3 linked regions of the Microbulbifer sp. GL-2 genome follow. The protein of the gene in region 1 binds, or shares a complex with, the protein of each later gene. Links are inferred from orthologs where the notes say so. Each region holds a gene or a part of one and is shown on either strand. Other genes may lie near its edges.

Region 1 (6,138 bases):
ATCACATACAACTTTCATTTTATTTCCTCATTGCGCAGATGTCGCAGTGCATCAAGCAAGGGTTCGCCAACTACTTTTGCCCGCCAACCACATAGCCGCCCCTGCAGCTTGGGACTAGTAGCCTGTACCAAGGCCTCCAGCTCTTTCTTGCGAATGAGAATTTCAGCTGGCAGGCCCTCGCGTTCTGCGATGGCACTGAGATGCTGGCGCAATTGTTTCAACACTTCGCCCTGCTGGCGGTTAAGTGGTTGCGGCAGTCGCGCAGGCATATCGCTGCGCTGCACAGCACGGGAAATCACCTGCAACAGATTATCCCCGTGCTCCCTGAGTGCGCGCCCTTCAAAGCCTGCCTGGCTCAGCCCCCCTTTGTGCCGTGGCAACTGCTGGGCCAGGGTCATACAAATATTTTCCTTGAGCAGGTGGTTGCGCGGTATATCGAGTACACGCGCCTCACGCTCACGCCAGGCGCAGAGGTCCTGTAAGGCCGCCAACTGCGTACCACGCAAACGCCAAGCGCCTTTTACTTTCTGGTAATAAAGTTCCGGCACCTGTGGTCCGCGCGCTGCAGTTACAATGGCCGCGCAGTCTTCCTGCAACCATTCCTCGCGCCCACACTCCTGCAGGCGCTTTAGCAAGACTCCATAAAGTAATGGCAGCCAGGCAACATCAAGGGCTGCATAGTTTTTTTGCGCCTCACTGAGGGGGCGCTGCAACCAGTCGGAGCGGGTCTCACTTTTTGGTAACTCCATGCTCAACAGCTCACGTACTGTGGCTGCATACCCCAAACCGGCACCCATGCCATTTAAAGCAGCGGCAATCTGGGTATCGAAAATTGGCTCTGGGACTGCCCCCAGCAGGCGCTCAAGGGTTTCCAGATCCTCACTGCAACTGTGCATGATCTTGGTGACAGCCGTATCCAGCAATAGGTCGCGCAGGGGTTGAAGATCCTCAATCGCAAGATTATCGATCAGGTAGCAATGCTTACCATCGCCCACCTGTACCAGGGCTGGCTGTGGATAAAAAGTGCGACTGCGCATAAATTCGGTATCCAGCGCTACTGCGCGCTGCTGGCGCCACTCAGAGCACAGGGCAGCCAACTGCTCGCTGGTATCCACCCAGCGTGGAGTGGTATCTATCTCGACCATCGGTATCACTCGGCAGGCGGGAAAAAAGAAATGCGACTGTTAAAGGCATGAGCCAGGGTACCGCCATCGATATATTCCAGCTCCCCACCGATGGGGACACCATGGGCAATACGGCTTACGGCAACACCATGCACCCTGGCTCGCTCGGCGATATATTGGGCCGTCGCCTCTCCCTCGACTGTCGGGTTGGTAGCCACAATCAATTCTTGCAGGGGTTCACTGGCGAGCCGTTGCTCCAACAGCTCAACTCCCAAGTCTGCAGGCCCAACACCATCAATCGGGGAAAGATGACCGTGCAGCACGAAGTAGCGGCCATGGTAATTACCGGCCTGCTCTATCGCCAGGACATCCGCAGGAGTCTCTACCACACACAGAGAGTCCTGCTCGCGGCGATTGTTATCACACAACGCACAAATGGGTTCTTCGGTCAGCGTGCGGCACTGATTACAGCGACCAACCTTTTCCACAGCTTGGGACAGACTCTGAGCCAACAGCACTGCTGCATCGCGATCTTTTTCCAGCAGGTACATCGCCATGCGCTGTGCCGACTTGGGGCCCACACTTGGCAGGCAGCGCAACGCGCGGATCAGTTCTTCGATCAGGGGACTAAACATAAAACTCTATTTCGATTCGGTGCCCGCCTTTTAGAACGGGAATTTAAAGCCTTCGGGCAGATTGACACCCGAAGCGAGGTCTCCCACCTGCTGCTTTTGCAGCGCCTGGGCCTTTTCCTCTGCTCTGCGTACCGCATCGTTCACAGCAGCCGCCAGCAAGTCCTCAAGCATTTCCTTATCCTCAGTGAGCAGGGACGGATCAATTTCGACTGAAGTTACGTCGTGACGACCATTCATTGTAACTTTGACCATACCCGCACCAGACTCACCACATACACGCAGGTCACTTAATTCCTGCTGCAACTTTTGCATTTTTTCCTGCATGTCGGCCTGCATTTTCTGGGCCTGCTGCATCAAATCGCCCAAACCTTTCATAAATAACCTCTATTCCTGTTTTGTGACCGCCCGGATGAAAATCAGGCATCCAAATATGTATTAATCCGTTTCGACCAGGGACTCGACAGAGCCCGGTTGCAACTCCGCATTAAACTCGACTACTAATTCCTGAACCACGGGGTCGGTAGTTAACGCTTCGCGAGCGGCGGTAAGTCGCGCCTCGCGAGTCGCCGCTGCCAGGCGTGCCGGTGTACCGCCTTGCACCAGCCCAACCTGGATCTGTGCCACCACCGGTTGCTGGAAAAAATCTCCCAGCAGATCTCCCAAGCGCCTCTGGTGCACATCGTCATAAAGGCTGCTGTAGGACTCATCCAAGGTAAAGGAAAGTATATTGTCCTGGCGCCCTACAAGCTCAAGGTGCTGGGCGATAGAGTGCAATATCCCGCTGATTCCCAGCTGCCGGTACAGTACCGGCCAGCTGCCAGAAGTAAGTGCATCGAAGCGCGCTTTCGGCGTATTTGTGGCTTCTGTAGTTACCGGTTGCCTCTGCGGTTCCGGCGATACAACAGATGGTAGTGGAGACAATTCCACTTCCGCTACACGCTGACGGAGTTCAGCTAAAACATCTTCGCGTCGACCTGGCGACGGTATTGCAGCAGCCTGCTCTTCTCCAGCAACCTCAGCAGGTTGGAGATCCTGCTCTGCCTGGCAGGCCATTGAGATAGGCTCGCTTTTCGAATAATTCTCGCTCGACCCTGTCGAGTGTACAGATTCCCCTACAGCCTCTATTACCGCTCCTTCATCTGCCGGAGCCGGTTGAACCTTCACCTCCGGCTCGGGCACTACCGCAACGGCCTCAGGCCTCTGCGGGGCCAGTTCAGACTTTTTTTCCGCGGTAACCCCCTGCGCCGCCGGAGGGGTGATAGATTGGGTTTCCATCGATACTGGGGCAGACTGCCCCTCCGCTGTAGCCCCTGGCAACTCTGCCTTGGGAATATCCGCTACCCCCTGCGGGCGAAATGCCAGCATACGTAGCAGGGCCATTTCGAAGCCGCTACGCGGGTCCGGGGCCAATGGTAGGTCTCGACGGGCATGCAGTGCCATCTGGTAATAGAGTTGTAAATTTTCCGGGGCTATCTGTGCGGCGAGTGCCTGCAGCCGCTCTCTATCCCCCAGCGCGTTATCTATCGATTGGGGCAACACCTGGACAACCGCCAGGCGGTGCAGGTTATCTGCCAGCTCTGCCAGAGCGGCGCTGTAGTCCGGTGCCTGTTGGGAAAGCTCCGCAACCACGGCAAATATCGCTACTGCATCCACATCAGCCAGGGCTTGCAATAGCTTCCACACCAGCCCGGTATCAATACTGCCGAGCATGCCACGCACCTCGGCCTCACTGATTTTGCCCGCCCCAAAGGCGATCGCCTGGTCTGTGAGGCTCATGCCATCACGCATACTGCCATCGGCAGCGCGCCCGAGATGCCAGAGGGCGCCCTCTTCGAAAGGTACCTGCTCCTGCTCCAAAACAAAGCGCAGATGCTCAACAACCCGCTCGGGGCTCATGTTCTTTAGTTTAAATTGCAGGCAGCGGGATAGCACCGTAACTGGCAGCTTTTGTGGATCTGTAGTGGCCAGCAGGAACTTCACATGAGGTGGTGGCTCCTCCAAGGTCTTCAATAAGGCGTTGAAGGAACTGTTGGAGAGCATGTGGACTTCGTCGATCAGGTAGACCTTGTACCGTCCCCTTGTCGGCGCGTACTGAACATTCTCCAGTAGCTCGCGGGTATCCTCCACCTTGGTGCGCGATGCCGCATCCACTTCAATTAAATCGACAAAACGGCCATCCGCAATCTCTGTACAGGTCGCACACTGACCGCAAGGCTCAGAGCTGACACCTTCTTCACAGTTGAGGCACTTGGCCAGAATCCGCGCTATGGTGGTTTTGCCCACTCCCCGGGTACCGGCGAACAGATAGGCGTGATGCAAACGGCCATTGTCCAGGGCATTGATGAGCGCCTGGAGTACATGCTCCTGCCCCACCATCTCCCGAAACAGCCGCGGGCGCCATTTACGTGCCAGTACTTGATAGCTCATCCAGTCTCCGGTGCTCGGCACACCTCAGCAAAATCAATTCTCGTGCGCCACTGCGCGGGCGCCATTATACCGGCATAGGCGCCTACGCATAGCGAATAGCCAACGACAACCCACAGATCAATCTGTGCCACTCGTAGCCGAAGCGAAGCTTATGTTATAACTGTGCGCCAACTCGCACTAAGAACAATCAGTCCATAACTACAGCGAGTTTGGTACGGGGAAAACTATAAGTAATGAATAAGGCCAGGAAGACGCTTCTTGAAAAGCTGTTTGCTGAGCACGGCCAAGCCCTCGTGAGGTTTGTTGCACGCATTGTCAAAAGCCCAGACGACGCCGAGGATATCGCACAACACGCCTACCTACGCCTGCAGAAACTCAGTGATGAGAAGGAACTGGATAACCCCCGCGCTTACCTTTACCAAATTGCCAACAACCTGGCTGTCGATCAGCTGCGCCGGGGCAAACTACACGTAGAGTATATCAACCAGCAAGTTCCCCTCGATGGAGAACCCCACAGTGACGACCACGCTGACCACCAATCCCCAGAGAGAGTCCTCGCTGCTCGCCAACAGCTTCAGTCCATCTACGAAACCATGGATAAACTGCCGCTCAAATGCCGTCAGGCTTTTCTCCTGCACAGAACCCGCGGGCTCTCATACAGCGAAATTGCCCGCGAGATGAATATCTCAGTCAGCAGTGTCGAGAAATATATTCTACAGGCGCTCAAGGCCTGCAGGAAAAAGGTCGGTTAAACTCTTCAAGCAATACCGCAAGATTCAAATTTTGTTGAGGGGGACATCGGCTCGGCCGTCTCAGCATGCAAGGACAATACTTAAGGCTCAAACAACTCTGCCAACCAGGGCACTTTCAGAATATTTTGCTGACAAAGTGACCCTGAGCATTGTGATTATTTTGCAAAGGGAAAGTTTGAGCCGCCTGCATCGCACAAATAAGACAAATTTGAGTAAGATGCACCCAAAATTAGGCACGATTGTCCCGTTAGACAGCCCTTAAGTTCAAGGTAACAGAGCAATTATGAATATCAACGCACAACAAACAACAAGCGAAGAGAGCCTGGACCAGGCCTGCGCTTGGGTTGCGCGTTTACGCTCCGATACCATCAGTGCAGCTGATAAACGTCAATTTGCGAACTGGCTGTCCACATCTGCCGAAAATCGCCATGCTTTTGAGGAAATTACTGAGCTTTGGGGCGACCTCGGTGCACTTGAACACATGCCTATTGACCAGCTCTTCCCAGAGGGTACCCCAACATCTCAAGCCTCCAGTTCTGCCAATGAAAAAAAGCAAAAGGTGAGAGATATTAGAAAGTCACCTCGCGGAAACTGGGGGGCACCCCAGTGGCTCCTAAGTGGAGGGCTGGCCACCTGCGGTGTATTTCTTGCTGCCTGGATCAGCCTGGATTGGTTAAACACTGGGAAATCCAGCCAACAAATCTATACCACCCAGCTCGGGGAAATTCGCACACTGAACCTTGCAGACGGCTCAGAAGTAAAATTGAATTCCAATACTGAGCTGCGTGTAAGCTATAGCCGTAAAGAGCGGCAGACCCATCTTATTCGTGGCGAAGCCTTCTTCGAGGTCGCTCGGCAGACTTCAAGACCCTTCACTGTCTCTGCTGGCAGCGCCAATATTCGCGTACTGGGAACTGAGTTTAATGTTGAGCTCAACCCTGAAAGCACCAAGGTATCTGTCACCGAGGGCACTGTGTCAGTAAGTGAGGCCGAGACCAGTCCCGGACTGTCTCCAGAGTCAGTCCGACTGACTAAAAACCAGAAAGTCAGCATCACTGATCACGGCCTGGGTGATGTACGCCCGGCCTCTCCCCAGGAAGCCACGGATTGGACCAGAGGTCTTCTCGTTTTTGAGAAAACCCCTCTCAAAGAGGCCCTGCAAGAGTTAAATCGTTATCTTTCTGTACCTGCGACTGCCGC
Region 2 (5,991 bases), 2.0 Mb from region 1 along the record:
CTGATAAACTCATTCAACCTACGCTCCCAAGAGAGATGGAGCTTTAAAAGTTTATTTTGTATCTTCGTTTCTGCGTAATCGACTGGCGCCCCTAAAGTCCCATCGTTTATTGGATGATATGGTTTAATGTATTGTTCTAAATGGCTTTTTCATTTGTCTGATTATTCACTTATTGGCCTTTTAGTCTTGTTGGGTACTCTATAAGAGAGCAGCTGCTTGGAGGGAGATCGGCAAGCCTACTAGATAGCTGCCTTGTCTATGATCTGTATTACCTTGCCGGTGTCCATTCTCGGTGTTTTTTCCACAGTTGTTCGTTGTTCGTCAATATCAATGCAACCAGCTAGATAGTGGAATACAACTTTTTTCTGATTGATTGCCATTCTTGTTATGTTTATATTTTTTTTGACGGCGGGGATATGCGTAATTTCTAAATTCTTTTGTGGCCATTCATTGCCCCTAAGAGAGTTAATCAGAGTTGCTATATTTTCATGTCTTTAGCCCTTTTCCATTAGTGCGATTCTGGGTGGGGTATTTGATGTTGGCCTGATTTTGATGTGGCCTATATATATTATTTATTGATGTGGTCGTGGATGATCTTGATTGTTTTTTGAAAGTCTATGACGTATGTGCCGTGCATTCAGCACGGTGGATTTATGTTACATTTTTTGTTTTCTAATTAATCTGAAGGTAAATCTTAAATGAGAATAAATATATTTGTTGTTTTTGCAGTAATTTTTGGTGCTCAACAGGCTGTTGCTGATAACAATTTAGGAGAGCAGTTACAGTCCGGTAATGACAATGAGTTATATATCAGTCAGGTCAGTTCATCAGTTGATAATCGGGCTTACCAGGAACAGGTAGGCGATAATAACAGTGCATATGCAGATCAATCCTTTTCGGAAGATAGTTATATTGAGCAGACCCAGGCTGGTAACGGTAACTGGGCTGAAACCAGCCAAATGAATCAACAAGGCTCTGATGCAATCACTTACCAGTTAGGGGAGGGGAATATAGCGGCTGTACAGCAGCTGGGTGGTTCTGGAAATTTCGCCTATGCCCATCAGGAAGAAAATGGAAATACCATATACCTCGATCAATACGCTGGTGCAAATGATAACCACGCTGAAATGTGGCAGGTAGCTAGTAATGACAATTTTGCCTCTCTTGTGCAGGATGGGGATAATAATTACTTCTGGAGTTGGCAGGTATTTGATTCAAATACTCTACATGTAAATCAGGTAGGTAATGAAAATACTGGCTTTTTGGAGCAGTTTGGTACTGAGAATACTGCAAACGTTTTACAGACTGGTGATTTCAACTCGTTCGATGTCATACAGAGAGCTAGCCATAACAGCACGGTCACTCTTAATCAGGAGGGCACAGGGCACTTTAGCAGGATTTGGCAGGGCGGCCATAATAATGTAGTGATGGCTGCTCAAAACGGCGCTGATAACTTTAGTTTCATTCAGACATTTGGTGACAGTAATACAAGCACTTTGGTTCAAACAGGGGATGTCAATATGGCTGACTTCTATCAGTGGGGGGAGAGAAACTTGGCAACTATCGATCAAACGGGTAGTGGCAATTCAGTCTTCGGTGGCAGTGAAGGTGTTGCCAATAGTATAGATATCGATCAGGTTGGTGAGTTGAACCTCGTCGAGGTTGGCCAGCTCGAATCGAGCAGCAATGATAACGTAATCGTTCTGTCTCAGAATGGTATTGGGCACAGTGCATACCTTGGGCAGATTGGTAATGGCAATACGACCTTGGTTACTCAAACTAGTGCTGACAATATGGTTAGTGTTTTTCAAACAGGCGATAGCAACGTTGCTACAATTTCCCAGAATTAATTTACTGAAGCAGAGCCATGAAGTTAATAGGCCTCCCCTTTTAGCTGGGGGAGGTTTCTAATGTGTTAAGTACTTTCTGAATAAGCGCGTGGTGTAATGGTTGGATATTTTTGTGTGCAGTGTTTTCCGTTCTAAACACTACGTTGACCACTTAAATTCAAGGTAAGTTCCAGTAGCCCGGTCCAGGGTGATTGCTGCCCGGCTCCGCCTTTAATCGCTGTGTCGATAGTGCGAGCCCTCAAAAGCAGTGTTTCAAGCTGGCGGGTTGGTAATCTGGAAAGGGCTGATTGAATCAGTGGTTGACGTTTTTGGATACGCACCAAGCGAGCCAGGGGTTGGCCCTGATTGAGTTTTTCCCCAATTTCCAATAATGAGCGGATTTCCCGAGCCAGGGCCCAAAGTACTACTGGCGGTTCAATGCCCTCGGTACGCAATCCCTGTAAAGTTCTTACCGCTTTGTTGGCTTCTCCAGCCAAGGCCCGATCTATAAGATCAAAAACACTGTAGCGGGCGGAGCTGGTAACGCTATTCTCCAGTACGTCGACAGTAATGGGTTTATTGTTGTTTAGCAGCTTAAGTTTTTCTATTTCCTGACTCGCGGCAAGCAGATTACCCTCCACTCGCTCTGCCAGGATTTGTATTGCCTCGGGTTCAGCTGTAAGGCCGGAAGCACTGAGTCGCTGGTTGATCCAGCGCGGCATTTCCTGTGCAGTTACCGGCCAGACCTGAATTAGCACCCCCTCTTTTTCCAGGGTCTTCACCCATTTACTATTGAGTTGGGACCTGTCCAGTTTGGGAAGAATCAGCAGCAGGACTAGATCCTGGCTGGACAGAGCAGTAAATTCCTGTAGTGCCTTACTGCCTTTGTCTCCTGGTTTGCCTCCAGGTGCGCGCACTTCAATCAGCTTTTTCTGGGCAAATAGGGACATATTGCCTGCAGAGGCAAGGAGCAGCCCCCAATCAAAATTGTGCTCGGCATGTAAAAGTTCACGCTCTTCAAAACCGGACTTTCTTGCCGCCACGCGAATCTGGTCGCAACACTCCTGGACCAGCAGGGGCTCATCTCCCGAAATAATATAAACCGGTGCCAGTCCTTTATTAAGGTTCTGTTGTAGCTGCTGGGGGTTAATGCGCATTGCCGTATAAATACCTAGTAGCTTTTATCTTCCAGGGGAGCGTCTACATCAATACGGCGCAGGCGGTCAATCATTCGGCTGATAAGTTCGCGGCGCATCTCATCGCGGAGCAACCGTTCCTCTTCGCCTTTACTGACGATTTCGGAAACATCCCATTCAAGAGAACGATAAACATCAGCCTGGGCTTTGTTTAACAAGATTTCGCCGCTTCCGGTGCGAACGCTGTAAATGGCACTGGTAATCAGCTCATATTCCGACGCGCGGCCTTCCGAATCCACGGCAACGGTCAGCTTGCGTTCGATTTCCCTATTAATAACCATTACGTAATCTGCTTCTATCGGTGATGCAGCTACAGGGACTCCGCCATTGTGTAGCAGGCGGCTGAGTTCATCAGCAATATCGCTGCGAGGATTCTCGCTGGAAATGTAAATAGTGCTGCCCGGTGGGAAATTTTTTGGTGCACCGCGCAAGTGCCAGCCACAGCTGGCGATGGTGATGAGGGCGAGTAGGGCAATAACCCGGCTTGCGATTTTCTTCATAAACTACCTGGCTTAATCGTAAACTACGGCCAAAGTGGGCCGGGAGTAGTGTGCTCCCGGCCATTGTGTTACCGACCTATTTCGCAACAATATTCACCAGCTTACCCGGTACGACAATAACTTTGCGTACTGTGGCATCGCCAATAAATTTCTGCACGTTTTCATCTTCCAGGGCCATTTTTTCCAGGCTCTCTTTATCAGCATCGGCCGCAGCTTCCAGCTTGGCGCGGACCTTACCATTGACTTGAACCACCAGTGTGATGGTTGAGCGCACAAGTGCTTTTTCATCCACTTGAGGCCAGGGCGTATTAATCAGGGCACTGGAGTTGCCCAGTACCTGCCACAGTTGGTGGCAGATATGCGGCGCGATAGGTGCAAGTAATAGTACCGCGGCCTGCAGAGCTTCCCGCTCAACGGCAAGACCCTGTTCGCTATCGCGCTCTGCCAGTTTATTCACTTCATTGAGCAGCTCCATAACTGCGGCAACGGCGGTATTGAAAGTCTGGCGACGGCTGTAATCGTCACCCACTTTCTGGATGGTTTCGTGGGCTTTGCGGCGCAATTGCTGCTGCTTGTCGCTCAGTGACTGCTGATCAATCTCAGCTTCGCTGGAGCCGGCAGCAACATGGTTGTGAACGGTTTTCCAGAGTTTGCGCAGGAAGCGGCTGGCGCCTTCCACACCGGCGTCGTGCCATTCCAAGGTTTGTTCGGGGGGGCTGCGAACATGGTGAACAGGCGTACCGTATCGGCACCATACTGCTCAACCGCCGCATGCGGGTCTATGCCATTGTTCTTGGATTTGGACATTTTCACCACGCCACCGGCAATAATCTCTTCACCGGTTGCACGTTCGATAGCCTTGGTGGGCTTACCCTTTTCATCGCGCTCGACATCCACGTCGGCTGGGTTGATCCAGGTTTTATGGCCGTGTTCTTCTTTATAGAAAGATTCGGCTAGCACCATGCCCTGGCACAGTAACTGCTTGAAAGGCTCGTCACTGTTTACCAGACCTTCATCACGCATCAGTTTGTGGAAAAAGCGTGCGTACAACAGGTGCAAAATTGCATGCTCAATACCCCCCACATACTGGTCTACAGGCAGCCAGTAGTTGGCGCGATCCGGGTCGAGCATACCTTCCTCAAAATCCGGGCAGGTGTAGCGGGCATAGTACCAACTGGATTCCATAAAGGTGTCGAAGGTGTCGGTCTCACGTTCAACAGGAGTGCCGTTGAGTTCATCCTTGCGCCACTCAGGATCGGCCTTGATCGGGGACTGGACACCGTCAAGCTCCACATTTTCTGGTAACAGGATGGGGAGTTTCTCAGCTGGTACCGGAATTTCTCCGCCATCGGCGAGGTTGAACATCGGGATGGGGGCACCCCAATAACGCTGACGGGAAACACCCCAATCACGCAGGCGGTAATTGGTGGTCACCCGTCCCTTATCGGCAGCCACCAGTGCTGCGGAGATTGCGGTAAAGGCACTATCGAAATCCAGACCATCAAAGCTGCCTGAATTTACCAGTCTGCCCTTTTCTGTGAAGGCTTCCTTTTCCAGGTCAACGGTTTGGCCATCGGCGGCTTCAATAACCTGTACTACGGGCAGTTGATACTTCTGGGCAAATTCCCAGTCGCGTTGGTCGTGTGCCGGAACTGCCATGACGGCGCCGGAACCGTAATCCATCAGTACATAGTTGGCTACCCAAACAGAGACTTCCTCACCTGAAATGGGGTGAACAGCTTTCAGTCCCGTATCCATGCCTTTCTTGTCCATAGTGGCCATATCGGCTTCGGACAGAGACTGTTTTTTACACTCGGTAATAAAGGCTTTCAGCTCCGGGTTGCTCTCTGCCAGCTCCAGGGCGATAGGATGTTCGGCGGCCAGGGAAACATAGGTCACGCCCATCAGGGTATCCGGGCGGGTGGTGTAGACATCGAAGTGGTCCATACCAGCCACTGTCTTGGGCAGGGCGAAGCTCAGTTCCACACCGCGGCTTTTGCCTATCCAGTTGCGCTGCATGGTGCGCACCTGTTCGGGCCAGTCGGGCAGCTTGTCGAGGTCATCGAGCAGTTCTTCTGCGTAATCTGTGATCTTGATAAACCACTGGGCCAGCTCGCGGCGCTCCACTGTAGTGCCGCAGCGCCAGCAGGCCCCGTCCTCTACCTGTTCATTGGCAAGCACAGTCTGGTCGTGGGGACACCAGTTCACGGCAGAGTTCTTCTTGTAAACCAGGCCCTTCTCGTACAGGCGGGTAAAGAACCACTGCTCCCAGCGGTAGTAAGAGGGCTGGCAAGTGGCCAGTTCCCGTGACCAGTCGAAGCCAAAACCAAGGGCTTTTAACTGGCCCTTCATGTAATCGATATTGGCATAGGTCCATTTGGCCGGGGCGGTTTTGTTCTGGATTGCAGCGTTCTCAGCTGGCAGTCCAAAGGCATCCCAGCCCATCGGGTGCAGCACGTTTTTACC
Region 3 (6,062 bases), 920 kb from region 1 along the record:
TCGTACCATTTTGAATTCACGAGCTTTTGTGTGCTGGTGCAACCATAAAAAAATAATAAAAAAACACCAATAACCCACATTAGCTGACGCACTCTACCGCTAATATAATGAATTAGTTTCCCCATTTTTTTGGTCCGTATTTTTTAGTTTTAAATTAAGACGGTTTAATTAGCAGAATATATAGATATTTTACGTTTTAAAAAAAATAATTATGTGGCTTTTCTAGTTTTAAATTGTAGTTTTTTATCGTTTTTCGTTAATTAATTTGAAGCTAGTATTGTGTGTACTGGGATCAGTAACTTCAGGGGTGTGTGGCACTGTTTGGTGGGCGGTTACATGTGCCGAATTTTGTACAACGCTTCTGCAGGTGAGGAAAATGCCGCACAGTAATTTCCCAACTTTAATTATGTAGTAAATTACTGTGCAGTTGTCGAAGATAGGCTTGCGCCAATTAAACGTCTAAGTTCTCCACCGCCAGAGCATTACTTTCAATAAAGTCACGGCGAGGTTCAACCTGATCGCCCATCAGCGTGGTAAAGATCTGGTCAGCAGCAATGGCATCCTCAACCGTTACCTGCAGCATACGGCGGCTCTCGGGGTCCATAGTGGTATCCCATAGCTGCTCCGGATTCATCTCTCCCAGACCTTTATAACGCTGAATACCATAGCCTCGTCGACTCTCATTCATCAGCCAGTCCATTACTTCCGGGAAGCTATCGACAGCGTATTGCTTTTCGCCCCGCTGGATAAAGGCGCCCTCTTCCAGAAGGCCCACCATTTTTTCCCCCAGCGTGTAGATGGAGGTGTACTCCGCGGAGTCGAAGAATTCATGGTTGATCAGATAGTCGCTACCAACTCCATGGGCCACTATGTGAATGTGCGGTAGGAACAGGCCACGCTCGGTGTTCTCTTGTACGGTCACTTCATGGCGACGGGTACCGCCGCTCTCTTCGTCGGCGAGCTTCTCCTGCAATTGAGCACACCAGGCTGTCACCTTCTCCTTGGACAGCAGATCTTCTTGGGACAGTTTCGGCAGGTAAATCATGCTACGCAGCACTTCTTCGGGGTAGAGCCGCGAAAGGCGGTCGATAGTGGCCAGTACACCACGGTATTCCCCCACCAGACTTTCCAGGGAGGCTCCAGATAAACCTGGCGCATCAGGATTTACGAACAGTGTGGCGCCTTCCAGGGCGGCATTGGTGAGGAACTGGGTCAGGGCCGCCTCGTCCTTCAGGTATTGCTCCTGCTTACCTTTGGAGATTTTGTATAGCGGCGGCTGGGCAATGTAAATATGACCGCGCTCAATCAGTTCCGGCATCTGACGGAAGAAGAAGGTAAGCAGCAGTGTGCGGATATGAGCTCCATCTACGTCCGCATCGGTCATGATAATAATGCTGTGATAGCGCAGCTTGTCTGGATTGAACTCGCTCTTGCCGATACCACAACCCAGTGCGGTAATCAGGGTGCCAACTTCGGCACTGGAGAGCATCTTATCGAAGCGCGCTTTTTCCACATTCAGGATCTTGCCCTTCAGCGGCAGAATTGCCTGGGTACGCCGATCGCGGCCCTGTTTGGCAGAACCGCCGGCGGAATCACCCTCCACCAGGTAGATTTCGGACAGTGCCGGGTCTTTCTGCTGGCAATCCGCCAGTTTGCCGGGCAGGCCAGCGATATCCAGGGCGCCCTTGCGACGGGTCATTTCACGCGCTTTGCGCGCCGCCTCGCGGGCCTTAGCCGCATCGATCATCTTGGTAACAACAGACTTGGCTTCCTGTGGGTTTTCCATCAGGTAGTCGTTGAAGTGATGGCCCATCTCCTGCTCGACAGCTGGTTTCACCTCGGAGGAAACCAGTTTGTCCTTGGTCTGGGAGGAGAACTTGGGGTCAGGGACTTTCACGGAAATAATCGCGGTAAGGCCTTCACGGGCATCGTCGCCAGTGGTATTCACCTTGTCCTTCTTGCCCAATCCTTCACGTTCTATATAGCTATTCAGGCCGCGTGTCAGAGCGGCGCGGAAACCCGCCAAATGAGTACCGCCATCGCGCTGGGGGATATTGTTGGTGTAGCAGAAGATGTTTTCCTGGAAGCTGTCGTTCCATTGCAGTGCGACTTCCACCGCGGTGCCATCTTCGCGTTGACTACTAAAGTGAAGTACCTTATTGACTGGTGTTTTGTTCTGATTGAGGAACTCAACGAAGGCACTCAGGCCGCCTTCGTATTCATAAATCTCCTCTTTACCAGTGCGCTCATCTTTCAGCACGATACGTACACCGGAGTTCAAAAAGGACAACTCGCGCAGGCGCTTAGCCAAGATATCGAAGTGGAACTCGATATTATTAAAGGTTTCAGCGGAGGGCTTAAAATGTACCGTAGTCCCGCTGATATCGCTATCACCCACGATTTCCAACGGTGCCTGCGGTACACCATGGTGATAAATCTGCTCGTGGATTTTACCCCCACGGCGGATAGTCAGCTTTAGTTCCCTGGAGAGAGCATTTACCACCGAGACACCTACACCGTGCAGGCCACCAGATACCTTATAGGTGTTATCGTCAAACTTACCGCCGGCATGGAGCACGGTCATAATCACTTCCGCTGCGGAAACACCCTCTTCCGAGTGAATCTCTGTTGGAATACCGCGACCATTATCAGATACCGATATCGACTCATCTGGATGGATGGTTACACGGATCTCATCACAGTGACCGGCCAGCGCTTCATCGATAGAGTTGTCGACCACCTCGAACACCATATGGTGCAGGCCCGTACCATCGTCCGTATCGCCGATATACATTCCGGGGCGCTTGCGCACCGCATCCAGGCCTTTTAATACCTTGATACTGCTCGAGTCATAGCTTTGCTGCTCTGACATTTATTCGCTCCATTCAACTTATTGTGCAGCCGATGCTTCGGCGCTGATATTCCCATGTTCCACGTGGAACACTTTCGGACAATTCCAGGGGGCCTCAAGTCGTCGCCAGGGGCGGCTCGTGATGCCCTCTTCAATTCCTGTGACAAGTACCTGACTTGCGCAACGGCTGACCCAGTGCGCAAATACCTGTTGATTGTTTTCATCCAACTCCGCCGGTAGGTCGTCCACCAGGAACACCGGTTTCTCACGGTGACGGCAAACCAACTGCGCCATAGCCGTGCGCATGGCGCACACCAGCATCTTCTGCTGGCCGCGGGATAAAATATTGTGTGCGGGTTCACCCGCGACAGTAAATCGAACATCGGCTCGATGGGGCCCTATACGTGTGTGCCCCTGTGAGAGGTCCCCTACCCGGGATTCTCTCAGTGCTTCTCCGAGAGCCTGCTCTTTGCGCCAGCCACGTCGATAGCTGATATCCACACGCCCAAGTAAGCTTTCAGGTAATTCAGCCAGCAGGGCCAACACAGCAGCCTGTAACTCGATAAAACTGGCCTGACGTAAGGTATCCACCTTTTCACCACTCACCGCGAGCTGCTCTTCCCAGGCACTGATGACATCCGCATCGATTTTACCACGACGCAACAATGCATTTCGCTGTCGAAGTGCTATTTGGTAGTTTTTCCATTCCTGAGCAAAAATATGTTCCACGTGGAACACTGTCCAGTCTAAAAGTCGCCGACGAACACCGGGACCACCATCCAGGGCAGAGAAACTCTCACTGTTAATCAATTGAAGTGGCAGACAGCTGGCAAGCTGTGAGCTGGATTCAGCCGTCGCCTGGTTTATCCTGACTCGGCCACTTCCATCAGTGAGACGCTCAACCCCCAATGTGATTCCACTATCCAACTGTGAAAATACAGTTAACCCTCGATTCTCATACTGGATAACAGATTTATGTTGACGCGATCGAAATGAGCGGCCGGTAGCCAACATATGCACGGCTTCCAAAATGGAGGTCTTGCCACTGCCATTGGCACCACAAAATAAATTCACCCCCGTACCCAGGGCGAGATCAGCTTGAGAAATATTGCGAAAATTGGAAATGAGGAGACGGGTCAGTGCCATAGACACTTTCCCTTACTGGGCAGAGAAATACCAGCAGCGAGATTCAAAAAAAATAAAGGGACCGCAGCGCGGTTGGTCAGGGCGGTCCCCACTCCATTATGAGCCAAGAGCCCGTAAACCTTACAGGCGCATCGGCATAATCACGTAAAGGGCATCCCCCTCCTCAGGCTGTTGCAACAACGCACTGCTGTTGGCATCTGCCAGGCTGATACGGATCTGGTCACTATGGATAGCGCCCGTAACGTCGAGGAGGTAAGACACGTTGAAGCCAATTTCCATGACCTCTCCCACGTAATCCACCAACATCTGCTCCTCTGCCTCCTCCTGTTCCGGGTTGTTAGCAACGATTTGCAATAGTCCTTCAGAAACCTGTAGACGCACACCGCGGTACTTCTCATTAGAGAGAATCGCCGCGCGGGAGAAGGCCTGGCGCAGACCCTGACGATCCGCGTATACAACATTGCCGGCACCCCGAGGTAATACTCGGTCGTAATCCGGAAACTTGCCGTCCACCAACTTGGAGGTAAAGGTAAACTGACCACTAACCACACGAATATGGTTGTTACCCAAAACAACCTGCGCCTGGGCATCAGAGTCCTCAAGCAGGCGTCCCAGCTCCAGCACACCCTTGCGCGGCACAATAGCCTGGATGGGCTCGGACACATTCAACCCTGGTGCATCACGATCACACAACGCTAAGCGGTGCCCGTCAGTTGCCACGGCGCGAAGCTGCTGTGGGCGACACTCCAACAGCAAGCCATTCAGGTAGTAGCGCACGTCCTGCTGTGCCATTGCGAAGCTGGTGGCTTCAATAAGGCGACGAATCTCACGCTGGGAAATATCGAAACGGGTCTGGGCACTGGCCTCTTCCTGGTTGGGGAAGTCCGCTGCGGGCAGGGTCGATAACTGAAAACGGCTGCGGCCGCTGCGCAGGACCAGGCGCTCGCCATCGCGTTCAAACTTTAATTCGGCACCATCAGGCAGTGAGCGACAGATATCCAGCAACTTGCGTGCGGGGACGGTGACTTCACCTTCCATTTCAACGCCGTCTACTGGCAGGCGGCCAACAATCTCGACCTCAAGGTCGGTACCGGTCAGGGACAATTCCTGACCTTGTAATTGCATCAATACATTGGCCAGGACCGGCAGAGTCTGGCGTTTTTCGACAACGCCGGCTACCAGTTGTAGCGGTTTCAGCAGGGCGTCCCGGCTAACATTGAATTTCATCGGTAGTTTCGCCTTGTTTGTCTGTTATTCGATTAAGTGGTCAACGACCGTGTCAGTAACTTTACGTCCTCGCGGATATCCGCGTCGGACTCCTGCAGTTCGCGGATTTTACGGCAGGCGTGCAGGACAGTTGTATGATCCCGCCCACCAAAGGCATCGCCGATCTCCGGCAAGCTGTGGTTGGTCAGCTCTTTAGCCAGTGACATGGCAACTTGGCGCGGCCGCGCCACCGAGCGGCTGCGTCGTTTCGAGAGCAGGTCCGCCACCTTTATTTTGTAGTACTCCGCTACCACCCGTTGGATATTATCCACACTCACCAGGCGATCCTGCAGGGCCAATAGATCCTTGAGGGCCTCGCGCACCAGCACATCGTCAATAGCGCGGCCAGTAAACTGGGCGTTGGCAATGACCCGGCGTAGAGCCCCCTCAAGCTCACGTACATTAGAGCGAATACGTTGGGCAATAAAGAAAGCTGAGTCATGGGGTAACTCCACTCCAAACTGTTCCGCCTTCTTCATTAATATCGCAACACGGGTCTCCAACTCTGGGGGTTCCACAGCTACCGTTAGTCCCCAACCAAAACGGGATTTGAGGCGCTCCTCTAGCCCGTCGATCTCCTTCGGGTAGCGATCACAGGTCAGGATGATCTGCTGCCCACCCTCGAGCAGGGCATTAAAGGTGTGGAAAAACTCTTCCTGGGAACGCTCCTTGCCGGCGAAAAACTGGATATCGTCAATCAACAACGCATCCACTGAGCGGTAGTAGCGCTTGAAATCACTGATCGCGTTGAGCTGCAATGCCTTCACCATATCCGCCACAAAGCGCTCGGAATGCAGGT

The links.
Region 2: the proteins of dnaX (region 1) and holA are in contact, whole or in part, in a cryo-EM structure (PDB 8GIZ), measured with the Escherichia coli proteins. The link is inferred for Microbulbifer sp. GL-2 from one-to-one orthologs.
Region 3: the proteins of dnaX (region 1) and dnaN are in contact, whole or in part, in a cryo-EM structure (PDB 8GIZ), measured with the Escherichia coli proteins. The link is inferred for Microbulbifer sp. GL-2 from one-to-one orthologs.

The regions. Positions count from the first base shown.
Region 1 is NZ_AP019807.1:622,099-628,236, forward strand. The notes cover bases 1,691-4,657. They hold dnaX (DNA polymerase III subunit gamma/tau), read right to left. Parts: upstream 4,187-4,657; coding sequence 2,195-4,186; downstream 1,691-2,194. Other genes in these bases: recR (recombination mediator RecR), read right to left, coding at 1,691-1,759; GL2_RS02830 (YbaB/EbfC family nucleoid-associated protein), read right to left, coding at 1,790-2,134; GL2_RS02840 (RNA polymerase sigma factor), read left to right, coding at 4,420-4,657. Outside these bases: GL2_RS02815 (YcgL domain-containing protein), read right to left, coding at 1-18; rnd (ribonuclease D), read right to left, coding at 15-1,145; more of recR, read right to left, coding at 1,151-1,690; more of GL2_RS02840, read left to right, coding at 4,658-4,938; GL2_RS02845 (FecR domain-containing protein), read left to right, coding at 5,222-6,138. UniProt on the Escherichia coli protein: Part of the beta sliding clamp loading complex, which hydrolyzes ATP to load the beta clamp onto primed DNA to form the DNA replication pre-initiation complex.
Region 2 is NZ_AP019807.1:2,576,560-2,582,550, forward strand. The notes cover bases 985-3,804. They hold holA (DNA polymerase III subunit delta), read right to left. Parts: upstream 2,987-3,804; coding sequence 1,982-2,986; downstream 985-1,981. Other genes in these bases: GL2_RS11185 (hypothetical protein), read left to right, coding at 985-1,850; lptE (LPS assembly lipoprotein LptE), read right to left, coding at 3,001-3,525; GL2_RS21910 (class I tRNA ligase family protein), read right to left, coding at 3,602-3,804. Outside these bases: more of GL2_RS11185, read left to right, coding at 699-984; more of GL2_RS21910, read right to left, coding at 3,805-4,204; leuS (leucine--tRNA ligase), read right to left, coding at 4,105-5,991. UniProt on the Escherichia coli protein: Part of the beta sliding clamp loading complex, which hydrolyzes ATP to load the beta clamp onto primed DNA to form the DNA replication pre-initiation complex.
Region 3 is NZ_AP019807.1:1,537,458-1,543,519, forward strand. Bases 3,172-6,062 are described here. They hold dnaN (DNA polymerase III subunit beta), read right to left. Parts: upstream 5,225-6,062; coding sequence 4,118-5,224; downstream 3,172-4,117. Other genes in these bases: recF (DNA replication/repair protein RecF), read right to left, coding at 3,172-3,997; dnaA (chromosomal replication initiator protein DnaA), read right to left, coding at 5,257-6,062. Outside these bases: GL2_RS06710 (hypothetical protein), read right to left, coding at 1-20; gyrB (DNA topoisomerase (ATP-hydrolyzing) subunit B), read right to left, coding at 452-2,872; more of recF, read right to left, coding at 2,891-3,171. UniProt on the Escherichia coli protein: Confers DNA tethering and processivity to DNA polymerases and other proteins. Acts as a clamp, forming a ring around DNA (a reaction catalyzed by the clamp-loading complex) which diffuses in an ATP-independent manner freely and bidirectionally along dsDNA.